Linked DNA regions of Peribacillus simplex NBRC 15720 = DSM 1321. The protein of the gene in region 1 interacts with the protein of each later gene in a pairwise test. Links are inferred from orthologs where the notes say so. Each region holds a gene or a part of one and is shown on either strand. Other genes may lie near its edges. The genes, in order: rbsB and ileS.

Region 1 (6,159 bases):
AAAGGATAGAGGTAGAGAGGGGCTTTGAAGCATGAAACGTCAAGGAATCATTAATAGTTCAATAGCCAAGGTCCTGGTTGACCTTGGTCATACCGATTATATTGTCGTAGGTGATGCCGGGCTGCCGGTGCCACCTGGAGTTTGCAAGATAGATTTAGCATTGACGCCTGGAACACCATCATTTCAAGATGTCGTCCGGGCGATTCACGAAGATATGGTTGTTGAAAAAGTTATCGCTGCCACAGAAGTGAAGGTTAAAAACCCGGAACAGCATCAATATATGGAGCAGCAATTCGGAGCAGCGATTGAATATGTTTCCCATGAGGATTTTAAAAGGCTGACAAGTAACGCGAAAGCAATAATCCGGACCGGGGAGACGACGCCATATTCAAATTGCATATTGCAGTCTGGAGTATTCTTTTAAAGAAATGAGATGATGAGCATGCAAATCGAAATGCACAATATTTATAAAGCATTTGGTCAAAACAAGGTATTGGAAGGTGTTCATTTTTCTTTAGAGGCTGGGGAAGTGCATGCACTAATGGGAGAAAATGGTGCGGGAAAATCAACCTTGATGAACATTTTGACAGGGCTGCATAAACAAGATCAAGGAACGATTGAGATTAACGGTAAAGAAACCTCATTCAAGGATTCAAAGGAAGCGGAGGAGGCGGGAATGGCCTTTATCCGTCAGGAATTGAATATTTGGCCAGAAATGACCGTGCTGGAGAATCTATTTATCGGCAGGGAAATGGTGAATGCCTTCGGTGTCCTGAAGACGAAACAAATGAAAGCGCGTGCAAACGAGATTTTTAAAACACTTAATATTTCCCTTCCTTTTGATAAGGAAGCCGGATTTTGTTCTGTCGGGGAACAGCAAATGATTGAAATTGCCAAGGCGCTCATGACGGATGCCGAAGTCATCATCATGGACGAGCCCACAGCCGCTTTAACTGATAGGGAAATAGAGAAGCTCTTTGAAGTGATGAAGGGGCTTACCAAAAAGGGTGTATCGCTTGTTTATATTTCTCACCGAATGGAAGAAATATTCGCCATTTGTGACAGAATCACCGTAATGCGTGACGGAAAAACAGTCGATACGAAAAGAATTGCAGATACAAATTTCGATGAAGTCGTTCAAAAAATGGTCGGGCGGGAGCTGGAGGATCGTTTTCCTCATCGTGAAGCGAATCCTGGCGACATAGTCCTTGATGTAAAAGGTTTAACTAAAAAGGGGCTTTTTGAAGATATCCATTTCGCGGTTCGGCAAGGTGAGATTGTCGGTGTAGCCGGATTGATGGGAGCAGGCAGAACAGAAATAATGCGCGCCCTTTTTGGTGTCGACCAAATAGACAGCGGTGAAATTACCATTGAAGGCAAGAAAGTTTCCATACGAAAACCAACGGATGCAGTTCGACACGGCCTGGCTTTCATTACGGAAAATCGTAAAGAAGAGGGGTTAATCCTGGACTTTTCTGTAAGGGAAAATATCGGCTTGCCGAATCTCAAGAGTTTTGCTCCTAACGGAATCGTAAAAACGGAAGATGAGATGAACTTTGCCGAAATGATGATTAAGCGACTTCACGTAAAGACTTCTTCTGCTGAAACGGTCATCGGCAATCTATCCGGAGGAAATCAACAAAAGGTGGTAATAGCCAAATGGATCGGCACTTCCCCTAAAGTTTTAATTATGGATGAACCGACCAGAGGCATAGATGTTGGTGCAAAACGTGAAATTTACGAGTTGATGAATGAATTGACGGAGCGAGGCATCGCCATCATCATGGTTTCGTCAGAACTTCCGGAAATCATTGGAATGAGTGATAGAATCCTTGTGGTTCACGAAGGTGAGATTGCTGGGGAATTGTTAAAGCAGGAAGCGACGCAAGAAAAAATTATGGCATTGGCGACAGGAGGGAACTAGGATGAAACTTGAGGCTACAGGGAAAAGCGGGATTTGGCAGAAATTTGGTCCGTTACTCGCCTTGGTACTTTTATTTATCGTAATAACCGTTTTAAATCCATCATTCATGGAACCGAATAATATATTGAATTTATTGCGTCAAACCTCCATCAATGCACTTATTGCATTTGGAATGACCTTTATCATATTGACAGGTGGCATCGACTTGTCCGTCGGTTCCATTTTAGCTCTATCCAGCGCACTTATGGCTGGTATGATGGTCTCGGGATTAGATCCGATTTTAGCAATATTAGTAGGGATTCTACTAGGTGCAATAATGGGTGTAATCAATGGGATTCTCGTTTCAAAAGGAAAAATGGCGCCTTTCATCGTGACACTGGCCACCATGACAATTTTCCGGGGATTAACGCTTGTGTATACGGATGGAAAGCCGATTACTGGAATTGGCGATTCTGTAATGTTCCAGATGCTGGGGAGAGGTTACTTCCTGGGAGTGCCAGTACCGGCCGTTGTGATGGTCATCGCTTTCTTCATCCTATGGTTCCTGCTTCATAAAACATCCTTTGGCCGTAAAACATATGCCATTGGCGGAAATGAAAAGGCTTCCCGTATTTCGGGGATTAAAGTTGACCGAGTCAAGGTGGCCATATATGGTCTGGCTGGTACGATGGCAGCAATCGCTGGTGCCATTTTAACATCCCGTCTGAATTCGGCACAGCCGACGGCAGGCCAATCCTATGAAATGGATGCCATTGCAGCAGTGGTGCTAGGCGGAACGAGCCTTTCAGGCGGTAAAGGGCGGTTGTTCGGTACGCTGGTGGGTGTCTTGATCATCGGTACCTTGAATAACGGCATGAATTTACTTGGTGTATCCTCTTTCTACCAGCAAGTGGTAAAAGGTGCAGTTATATTAATCGCGGTCTTACTTGACCGTAAAAAATCATAAGAAGAGGTGTAATCAATGAAAAAAATAGTATCGATCATCATGGTTCTTTCTTTAATGGTCTTAGCTGCCTGTTCAATGGATTCTGGTCTAAAAGATGATAAAAAAGAAAAGAAAGACTCCATGAAAGACGTGAAAGTCGGAGTCAGCATCTCTACTTTAAACAACCCATTCTTCGTTTCCTTAAAAGATGGTATTGAAAAAGAAGCAAAAGAAAAAGGCATGAAAGTCACAGTTGTTGACGCCCAGGATGATACGGCAAAACAAATTAGCGGAATTGAAGATTTAATTCTTCAAAAGGTTGATGTCCTTCTTGTGAATCCTACTGATTCTACGGCAATATCTTCAGCCGTTCAATCAGCAAATGAAGCGGGCATTCCCGTTATCACGATTGACCGCTCTTCAGACGAAGGCGACATTGAAACGTTCATCGCTTCCGACAATGTGGCTGGCGGGGAAATGGCTGCAGAATATCTAGTTAAAGAGCTTGGCGAAAAAGCGAAAGTAGTGGAACTTGAAGGGGTATCCGGGGCATCTGCAACTCGTGAACGCGGGAAAGGTTTCCACAATATTGCGGACAAGCAATTAGATGTCCTGACAAGCCAAACGGCGGAATTCGACCGGACAAAAGGGCTTAACGTCATGGAAAATATCCTGCAAGGCAATAAAGACGTCCAAGCAGTATTCGCCCATAATGATGAAATGGCACTTGGGGCCATTGAAGCAATCAAGGCAGCAGGAAAAGACATCATCGTAGTTGGTTTTGACGGAAATGATGATGCATTGAAAGCAGTTGAAAACGGTGAACTAAAAGCTACAATCGCCCAACAACCGGCACTTATCGGTGTAGAAGCGGTTAATGCGGCTGAAAAAATCTTAAAAGGCGACAAAGTGGATGACACAATATCCGTTCCATTGAAATTGGTCACTAAAGAATGATTGTCTCTCAAACAAAAAGAGTGCCGGGACTTTTCCGGCACTCTTTTTGTAGTATTAAAAAAATGTTTTAATCTCATTGATGTTATCTGAGTATGGATATTCAGCTTAAATTGATATGAATAAGAGAGTAAAGGAAAGTGAGTTCACTCTTTTAAGGCGGCCCATGTCGGAACCGCCTCTTAAATCAACTGATTGCTAGAGGATACCTTGAGTCAGCATAGCATCCGCCACTTTAAGGAATCCGGCAATATTTGCCCCAACAACTAAGTTGCCAGGCGCACCATATGCTTCTGCAGCCTCGACACTGTTTTTATAGATGTTTTTCATGATCTCATGCAGTTTGGCATCGACATCTTCAAACGTCCAAGGCATTCTGGCACTGTTTTGGGCCATTTCGAGTGCAGAAACGGCTACGCCGCCTGCATTGGCCGCTTTTGCTGGTCCAAAAAGGATGCCGTTATTAAGGAATACATCAATGGCCTCAAGGGTTGAGGGCATATTAGCACCCTCACCGACTGCCTTCACATTATTTTTGACCAGTAATTTTGCTGCTTCTTCATCGATTTCATTTTGTGTGGCACAAGGAAGTGCGATGTCACATGGTACAGACCAAATGCCGTAGCTTCCTTCATGGTATACAGCTTCCGGGTGCGCATCGATATACTCACTCAATCGTTTTCGTTCCACTTCTTTTAGACGTCGAATTGTATCGAGGTTCAGACCATTTTCATCGTATATGTAGCCATTGGAGTCGCTGCACGCAACAACTTTTGCGCCTAGCTGTGTAGCTTTTTCAATGGCATAAATGGATACATTGCCAGATCCGGAGATAACGACAGTGCTGCCATGGAATTGTAACCCTTTGTCTTTTAGCATTTCTTCGACAAAGTAAACCGTTCCATATCCAGTCGCTTCTGTACGAGCCAAGCTTCCGCCGTAACTTATGCCTTTACCAGTTAGAACACCAGCTTGGTAGCTGCCTTGCATTTTTTTATACTGACCGAACAGGTAACCGATCTCCCTTGCACCGACTCCGATATCACCAGCCGGTACATCTGTATCAGGTCCGATATAGCGAGCTAGTTCTGCCATGAAACTTTGGCAAAAACGCATGATTTCAGCATCCGATTTTCCTTTTGGATCGAAGTCCGATCCGCCTTTTCCCCCACCAATTGGCTGGCCTGTAAGAGAGTTTTTAAAGATTTGCTCAAAACCAAGAAACTTTATGATGCTGGAATTTACAGTGGGATGGAATCGAAGACCGCCTTTGAATGGCCCGATTGCACTGTTGAATTGTACACGGAAACCACGGTTGACTTGAACATTTCCCAGGTCATCAACCCAAGAGACACGGAAGGTGATCATTCTTTCGGGTTCAACCAGCCTTTCCAATATCCCGCTTTTCATATATTCAGGATGTTTCGCAAAAACGGGGATCAATGAAAGGAATATCTCCTTTACGGCTTGGTGGAATTCACTTTCGTGGGGATTACGCTCCTTTACCTGTGCGTATACTTGACTTACGAACTCTCTGGCATCTTGTAATTCCTCATGCTCGACTTCCTGTGAAGTTGTCATTGTTCTCTCTCTCCTTTAGATAAAGTCATAAAATATTAAATAGGGTAAGTCTATCGGTTTTTATATGATACTTTCATGATATAATTTAAAAGTGAAACGAACAATCTGAATATTAGATAAATAACATGCTGTTTTGATATGAAAGAGGGAGCTTAGATTGGAATTAAGGCAAATTGAATATTTCATTGAAGTGGCAAAGCGTGAACATATGACGGAAGCAGCAGTGGACTTGCATGTTGCCCAGTCTGCTGTCAGTCGCCAAATTTACAATTTAGAAGAAGAGCTGGGCGTGCCCTTATTTATCAGGGATGGCCGAAAGATTAGATTGACACCTATAGGACATACATTTTTATCTCATATGGAACAAGCTATGGATATAATCGATCGTGCCAAGCGTGAGATGGCTGAAAGCCTGGATCCAGAAAAAGGGACAATCCGCATTGGCTTTCCCAGCAGTTTAGCTTCTTATATATTGCCAAGGGTCATTTCCGACTTCAGGGAAAGTTATCCGCAGGCAAAATTCACATTGAAACAAGGTTCATATCGCTACCTGATAGATTCTGTGATAAAAGGTAACATAAACATGGCCTTGATTGGCCCACTGCCGGTGAATGAAAAGAAAATCAAAGGTGAAACGCTATTTATTGAAAACTTAGTTGCCCTTTTACCAGAAAGCCATCCTTTGTCATTGAAGAAATCATTATCCTTAAATGAGCTTCAAGGAAACCCGTTCATCGTATATCCAAAGGGATATGTTTTAAGGGATCTCGTTATG
Region 2 (6,478 bases), 1.6 Mb from region 1 along the record:
CGAAAGGTCATCGCGATAAAGTGTAATATCCAGTTCACCCAGTTCTATTTCTTTGCCTTCTATTTGATTGATGCGCTTTGCAAGTCGGTCAGCGAGGAAAATCCCGCGTGTACGTATCCCGATTAAGACGCAATCTTCAATACCCTTATTTTTCTCAATGATTTCATGGGCAATTCTCGTCAAGGCTCTGCTAATGGCCTGCTCATCAAGTACTATGGCTTTCTCATTCAACACGTCGGCCACCCCGATTCCATTTTTCTGATAGGTCAATTTCAACAAAAAATCCTCATGCCAAGAAGGCATGAGGATTTTATCGCCATGGGCAGAATTATCCCACTTTGCGTATCCGTTTCCTTCTCAGTCTCTCTGAACTGTGTTAAAGGTTCTTATTAAGTTGTTATTATAATATATCAGAAAAACGAATTTGTCAATCCTTACTTCTACGCAATTGATTAATTAGATTTTCAAACTCTTCCGGAATCGGAGCTTCGAATTCCATATACTCATTTGTACGTGGATGAATGAAACCTAGAAGACCGGCGTGCAACGCTTGTCCATCTAATTTCAGGGTCTTTTTCGGACCATATTTCGGATCTCCCGCTAGTGGGAAGCCAATGTATTTCATGTGAACACGGATTTGATGTGTCCTTCCTGTTTCAAGCTGGCATTCCACCAAAGTGAAAGCTTTGAAGCGTTCGATGACACGGAAATGCGTGACAGCATTTTTGGAATTCGAATCTGTGACAGTCATGCTTTGGCGATCTTTTTTATCGCGGCCGATCGGTGCATCGATCGTTCCGAAGTCATGAGGGATCACACCATGAACTACAGCTTGATACTTACGGGTAACCGTTTTGTCAACAAGCTGCTGTACCAGTTTTTCATGTGCCATATCATTTTTGGCAACCATCAATAGACCTGAAGTATCTTTGTCGATCCGATGGACGATTCCAGGCCGCATGACACCATTGATTCCAGAAAGATCCTTGCAGTGAGCCATCAATCCATTTACAAGCGTGCCAGATACATGTCCCGGTGCCGGATGGACGACCATACCACTCGGTTTATTAACCACGAGTACATCTGCATCTTCATAATATATATCCAAATCCATTTCCTCTGCTACCGCATCCAATTCCTCAAGTTCAGGAATCGTCACTTCGATTGTATCGCCAGGAATAGCTTTGTAATTCGTCTTTATCGCCGTGCCATTTACCAAAACATGATCATCCTTAATCCATTGCTGGACCTGAGTACGTGACCATTCCTCATTCAAAGTGGAAAGAGCCTTATCAATCCTAACTCCTTTTAGTGTTTCATCGATGCTGTATAACCTTTTATCCATTATCTTTCTCCTTAGCGTTTTTTTCTTCTAAAAACATATGAATCACGAGCAGTCCGACACCAATTGAAAGCGCAGCATCAGCAACATTAAATACCGGGAAACTGTAGCTGAAAATATAGGTATGAACGAAATCCACTACTTCCTGACGAGCAACACGATCGATGAAATTACCAATCGCACCGCCTAGCATGAGAGCAAGTGCAACTCCAAGCAAAATGCTTTCCTTCGCCATTTTCTGAATATAATAGACAAGTCCAATAATGACAGCGATGGTGATGATGTAGAAAAACCACATTTGACCTTGTAGAATTCCCCATGCTGCCCCACGATTACGATGCGAGGTGATATATAGAAGGTTTTCAATAATTTCAATGCTTTCTCCGTACTCCATTTTTTTCACAATCATCCATTTTGTCAGCTGATCGAGAGCTATGACCAAAAGGGCAATCAAATAATAAAACACATTTTTTCCCCCAAACTAATCAAATCTTCACTTTTGAATTGTAGCATAAACTAGAAATAATGACTAATCCGAAAAACAGAAGTGTGCTAACTGCACCTGAAGAATATAGGGAAGATGGAATAAAGGCAAAATTCCCTATTGAGGATTCAGCTTTCTTTCCCACAAAAAAGCCGGCCCTTCATAAAGGGACCGGCTTTTTTATGGGAACTATTGATTCACGTAATGCTCTTTCACGACTGTAGCGCAACGCGGGCAAAGTGTTGGATGTTCCTCCACTTGACCTACTTCCTTCGAAACATTCCAGCAACGTTCACACGTTTCACCTTCTGCTTTTGTAACAAGGATCGCTATATCCTCAAGTTTAACCGCTTCTGCTGGGGCACTTGCCACATCGCCAGCGATATCGAATTCGGATACGATGAATAGCTGTTCAAAGCTTTCCTTGATGCCATCAAGCAGGTTCTTCGTTTCTTCATTAACATATACCATCACTTTAGCGTTCAGTGATTTTCCGATGACCTTCTGGTTACGGGCTTCTTCTAATGCTTTCAGAACATTATCACGGACATCCATGAAAGCCGTCCATTTTTCTTCAATGACTTCAGCATCATCAATGGAAATTTCTTCAGGCATCAATGTCAACTGTACACTTTCTTCCGTTACACCCGGAATGAACGCCCATACTTCATCAGCTGTATGAGAGAGGATCGGTGACACCAATTTCGTTAAGCTGACCAATGATTCGTAAAGGACAGTTTGAATAGCCAAACGCTCTTTACCATTTGGTGCTTCACAATAAAGAATGTCTTTTGCATAATCAAGGTAGAACGAACTTAAATCCTGTGTACAGAAATTATTGACCATATTATAAATTGTAGCAAACTCATAATTTTCATAACTTAGCTTCGACTGTTTGATCAGTTTATTCAATTTAACTAGCATGTATCGATCGACTTCAGGCAATTCTTGGACTGCCACTTTATCGGTTTTTGGATTGAATCCATCCAAGTTCCCTAACAGGAAGCGGAATGTATTACGGATTTTACGGTAAACTTCCGAAACTTGTTTTAAAATAGGATCGGAAACCCTGACATCAGATTGGTAATCCACCGAAGCTACCCAAAGGCGTAAGATATCTGCACCAAGTTGGTTCATGACCTTGGATGGCAGTACAACGTTTCCAATCGACTTACTCATTTTACGGCCTTCGCCATCCAATGCGAACCCGTGGCTAAGCACACCTTTATATGGTGCTTTGCCTGTAACCGCAACACTTGTTGAAAGTGATGAGTTAAACCAGCCGCGGTATTGATCGGACCCTTCTAAATAAAGGTCAGCAGGGCGCTGCAAGTCGTCTCTTTCTTCAAGTACCGCTTGATGAGAAGAACCGGAATCGAACCATACGTCCATGATATCCGTTTCTTTCGTGAAGATACCATTCGGGCTGCCTTCATGTGTATAGCCTTCAGGCAGAAGATCTTTCGCTTCACGCTCAAACCAGATGTTTGAACCGTGTTCGCGGAATAGGTTTGAAATATGGTTGATGGTTTCATCCGTAATGATCGGCTCGCCATTTTCTGCATAAAACACTGGAATTGGCACTCCCCAAGCGCGTTGGCGGGAAATACACCAATCCCCGCGGTCACGGACCATATTGAATAGGCGCGTTTCGCCCCAAGCCGGTACCCATTTGGTTTCTTCAATCGCTTCCAGAAGTTCACTGCGGAAGTCTTTGATTGACGCGAACCATTGTGCTGTTGCACGGAAGATCGTTGGCTTCTTCGTCCGCCAGTCATGTGGGTAAGAATGCGTAATGAACGTCAAGTTCAATAACGCGCCTGCTTCAGTTAATTTTTCGGTAATCGGTTTATTCGCTTGATCATAAAATAATCCGGCAAATTCCCCTGCCTCTTCCGTCATGACTCCTTTTTCATCTACAGGACAAAGTACGTCCAAGCCATATTTTTGCCCAATGATAAAGTCATCTTCACCATGGCCAGGCGCAGTATGAACACAACCCGTTCCAGCTTCAGTCGTTACGTGCTCACCTAACATCACTAAAGATTCGCGATCATAAAGAGGATGTTTGGCAACAGCACGGTCCAACTCGCTTCCTTTTACTGTTTTCAGGATTGACGGGTTTCCCCAGCCTAATGTTTCCGTAACCGATTCAAGCAGTGCCTCAGCAAGTAAGAATTTTTCATTTTCGACAGCCACTACTACATAATTTAATTGCGGATGCAATGAGATACCAAGATTAGCCGGAATCGTCCATGGAGTTGTCGTCCAGATGATGATTTTGACACCTTCATCAATTACACCTTTGCCATCTGTGACTTCAAAAGCAACATAGATCGACGCAGAGCGTTTATCTTGATATTCAATTTCAGCTTCGGCTAGCGCTGATTCACTTGATGGGGACCAGTAAACAGGTTTTTTCCCTTTATAAATGTACCCTTTTTTCGCCATTTCACCGAACACCTTGATTTGCTGTGCTTCATATTCAGGCTTTAATGTGATATAAGGATTTTCCCAATCACCACGTACCCCTATTCTCTTAAACTGCTCACGTTGATTGTTAATCTGACCATAAGCATACTCTTCACAAAGCTTTCTGAATTCGGCAACGCTCATTTCTTTCCGTTTCACGCCTTTTTTCGTCAATGCCGTTTCGATTGGAAGCCCATGCGTATCCCAGCCAGGTACATACGGTGCTTGAAAACCGCTCATCGATTTAAACCGGACAATGAAATCCTTTAAAACCTTATTCATTGCATGGCCCATATGGATATCGCCGTTGGCATATGGAGGTCCATCATGCAAAATGAATAAAGGACGTCCTTCCGTTTGTTCTTGCACTTTTTTATAGATGTTCATTTCTTTCCATTTTTCTTGGATTTCCGGTTCACGTTTCGGCAAATTCCCACGCATTGGAAATTCAGTTTTAGGCATCAATAAGGTATCTTTGTATTCCATCATAAAATCCTCCATCCGTCTTTTAAAAAAATTCATTCGAACCGATGACTTGATATCCGGCCAAAATAAAAAGCCCTCTCATCCCTAAAAAAGGGACGAGAAAGCTTTGCTTCCCGCGGTACCACCCTGGCTAGAAAGATTCACAAAGTGAATCCAACCTCTCGAGCATTCGTAACGTGAATGAAACGCTTCATTTACTTACTGCAAAAGCAGGTTCAACTCAGAACTCAAGGGTGATCTTCAATATCTTCGCTTATTCCGGGCTTTCACCATCCCCGGTTCGCTAAAAATAAGTGTGTGAAGAATTTACTTTCCCTGTCATCGTCTAATTTCATAATGAATAGTATTGTTAAAAAATTATATGCGAAAAAAGTGTTCAAAGTCAAGGAATCGTTTAAATTTCCTCTTCCACTCTTTCATTTAATTCTATTTCGGTTGCATCCACTTCATAATCCAGAAGATGATCCCAATCGTCATTGTCCAGCAAATCCAGCTGTGCACCTACAAGCATTTTGAAACGCGTCCGGAATACTTTGGATTGCTTTTTCAAATCTTCAATATCCATCGCTATTTTCCTTGCTTTCACAAGTGACTCATTGACAATCCTGTCAGCATTTTTCTCTGCTTCCTTTATGATCAGTTTCGCTTCTTTTTGGGCATTGCGCCTTAATTCTTCGGCTGCTTCTTGAGCGACAATAATCGACTTGTTAAGTGTACCCTCAATTGTCGTAAAATGTCCCAAACGATCAAAAGTCTCGTTCAGTTTATCTTCAAGTTCTTTCTTCTCCCTCAAAATCAGTTCATAATCCTTAATGACCTGGTCGAGAAATTCATTTACTTCATCTTCATCATACCCTCGAAATACTTTGTTAAATTCCTTGTTATGTATATCTATCGGGGTTAAGGGCATTACGGCACCTCCAGAACGGTTTCTACTCTAGTATGTTAAAACTCTATATTCGACAATAATTTTATAAATCCTGCTTTTTATTGTATTATTTTTGTCTGCCTAACGAGATTCTCCACTTATCCTTCTTGGTTTTCCCATCAATTGAAGCTATTTTACATCTGCCAAAACCTCTGATGGAAAGTGTATCACCTTCACGGCATTCTTCCGAGACGTTTTCCGTTTGCTTGAAATTCACCTTTACTTTTCCTGACGTTATCAAGGACTGAGTTTTTTGACGGGACATATTCAGGACGGACGATAGCACACTGTCAAGCCTAAGTGAACTGACGGTGGTTACTTGCTCTTCCCATTTTTCCTTAACTTGGACGATATTCTCGATTGGAAGCCGTTTGATGGAAACGGAGGCATTACCTATTTTCTCCAGATTTCCTGTGAGATATGAATCCATCTCTTCGGCAGCTATAAATTGAATATGCTCCTCCGTCACTATTATATCACCAAATTTTTCACGTTTTACCCCTAGTGACATCAAGGTTCCAAGTATTTGCCTATGTTCAAGCGTTACAAATTTTTTTGGATAGGAGATATCGTATAAGGAGATATTGAAATCAGATGGTTCAGGAGAGTAATAATCAGGGTAAATGAGCACACGTTTTCGCTCTACGAAATCGCTTCCGCCATTGAATTGCAGTTTCGCTTCCGGATCATTCCCTATTAGGGAAGTAAGGATTTCCTGCTGACGCGGATCAAGAAAATCAGATAGTTTCGGAGCGTAGGAATTTTT

The links.
Region 2: the proteins of rbsB (region 1) and ileS interact in binary tests that used the Escherichia coli proteins (3 or more experiments, as listed by UniProt). The link is inferred for Peribacillus simplex NBRC 15720 = DSM 1321 from one-to-one orthologs.

What each region holds. Positions count from the first base shown.
Region 1 is NZ_CP017704.1:2,627,930-2,634,088, forward strand. Bases 1,862-4,845 are described here. They hold rbsB (ribose ABC transporter substrate-binding protein RbsB), read left to right. Parts: upstream 1,862-2,885; coding sequence 2,886-3,806; downstream 3,807-4,845. Other genes in these bases: BS1321_RS12555 (sugar ABC transporter ATP-binding protein), read left to right, coding at 1,862-1,924; BS1321_RS12560 (ABC transporter permease), read left to right, coding at 1,926-2,870; gdhA (NADP-specific glutamate dehydrogenase), read right to left, coding at 4,002-4,845. In the rest of the region: rbsK (ribokinase), read left to right, coding at 1-35; rbsD (D-ribose pyranase), read left to right, coding at 32-424; more of BS1321_RS12555, read left to right, coding at 443-1,861; more of gdhA, read right to left, coding at 4,846-5,384; BS1321_RS12575 (glutamate biosynthesis transcriptional regulator GltC), read left to right, coding at 5,542-6,159. UniProt on the Escherichia coli protein: Part of the ABC transporter complex RbsABC involved in ribose import. Binds ribose. Also serves as the primary chemoreceptor for chemotaxis.
Region 2 is NZ_CP017704.1:1,009,802-1,016,279, forward strand. Bases 1,816-5,118 are described here. They hold ileS (isoleucine--tRNA ligase), read right to left. Parts: upstream 4,785-5,118; coding sequence 2,016-4,784; downstream 1,816-2,015. Outside these bases: bifunctional pyr operon transcriptional regulator/uracil phosphoribosyltransferase PyrR, read right to left, coding at 1-231; BS1321_RS04630 (RluA family pseudouridine synthase), read right to left, coding at 428-1,345; lspA (signal peptidase II), read right to left, coding at 1,338-1,808; BS1321_RS04645 (DivIVA domain-containing protein), read right to left, coding at 5,179-5,694; BS1321_RS04650 (YlmH family RNA-binding protein), read right to left, coding at 5,780-6,478. UniProt on the Escherichia coli protein: Catalyzes the attachment of isoleucine to tRNA(Ile). As IleRS can inadvertently accommodate and process structurally similar amino acids such as valine, to avoid such errors it has two additional distinct tRNA(Ile)-dependent editing activities.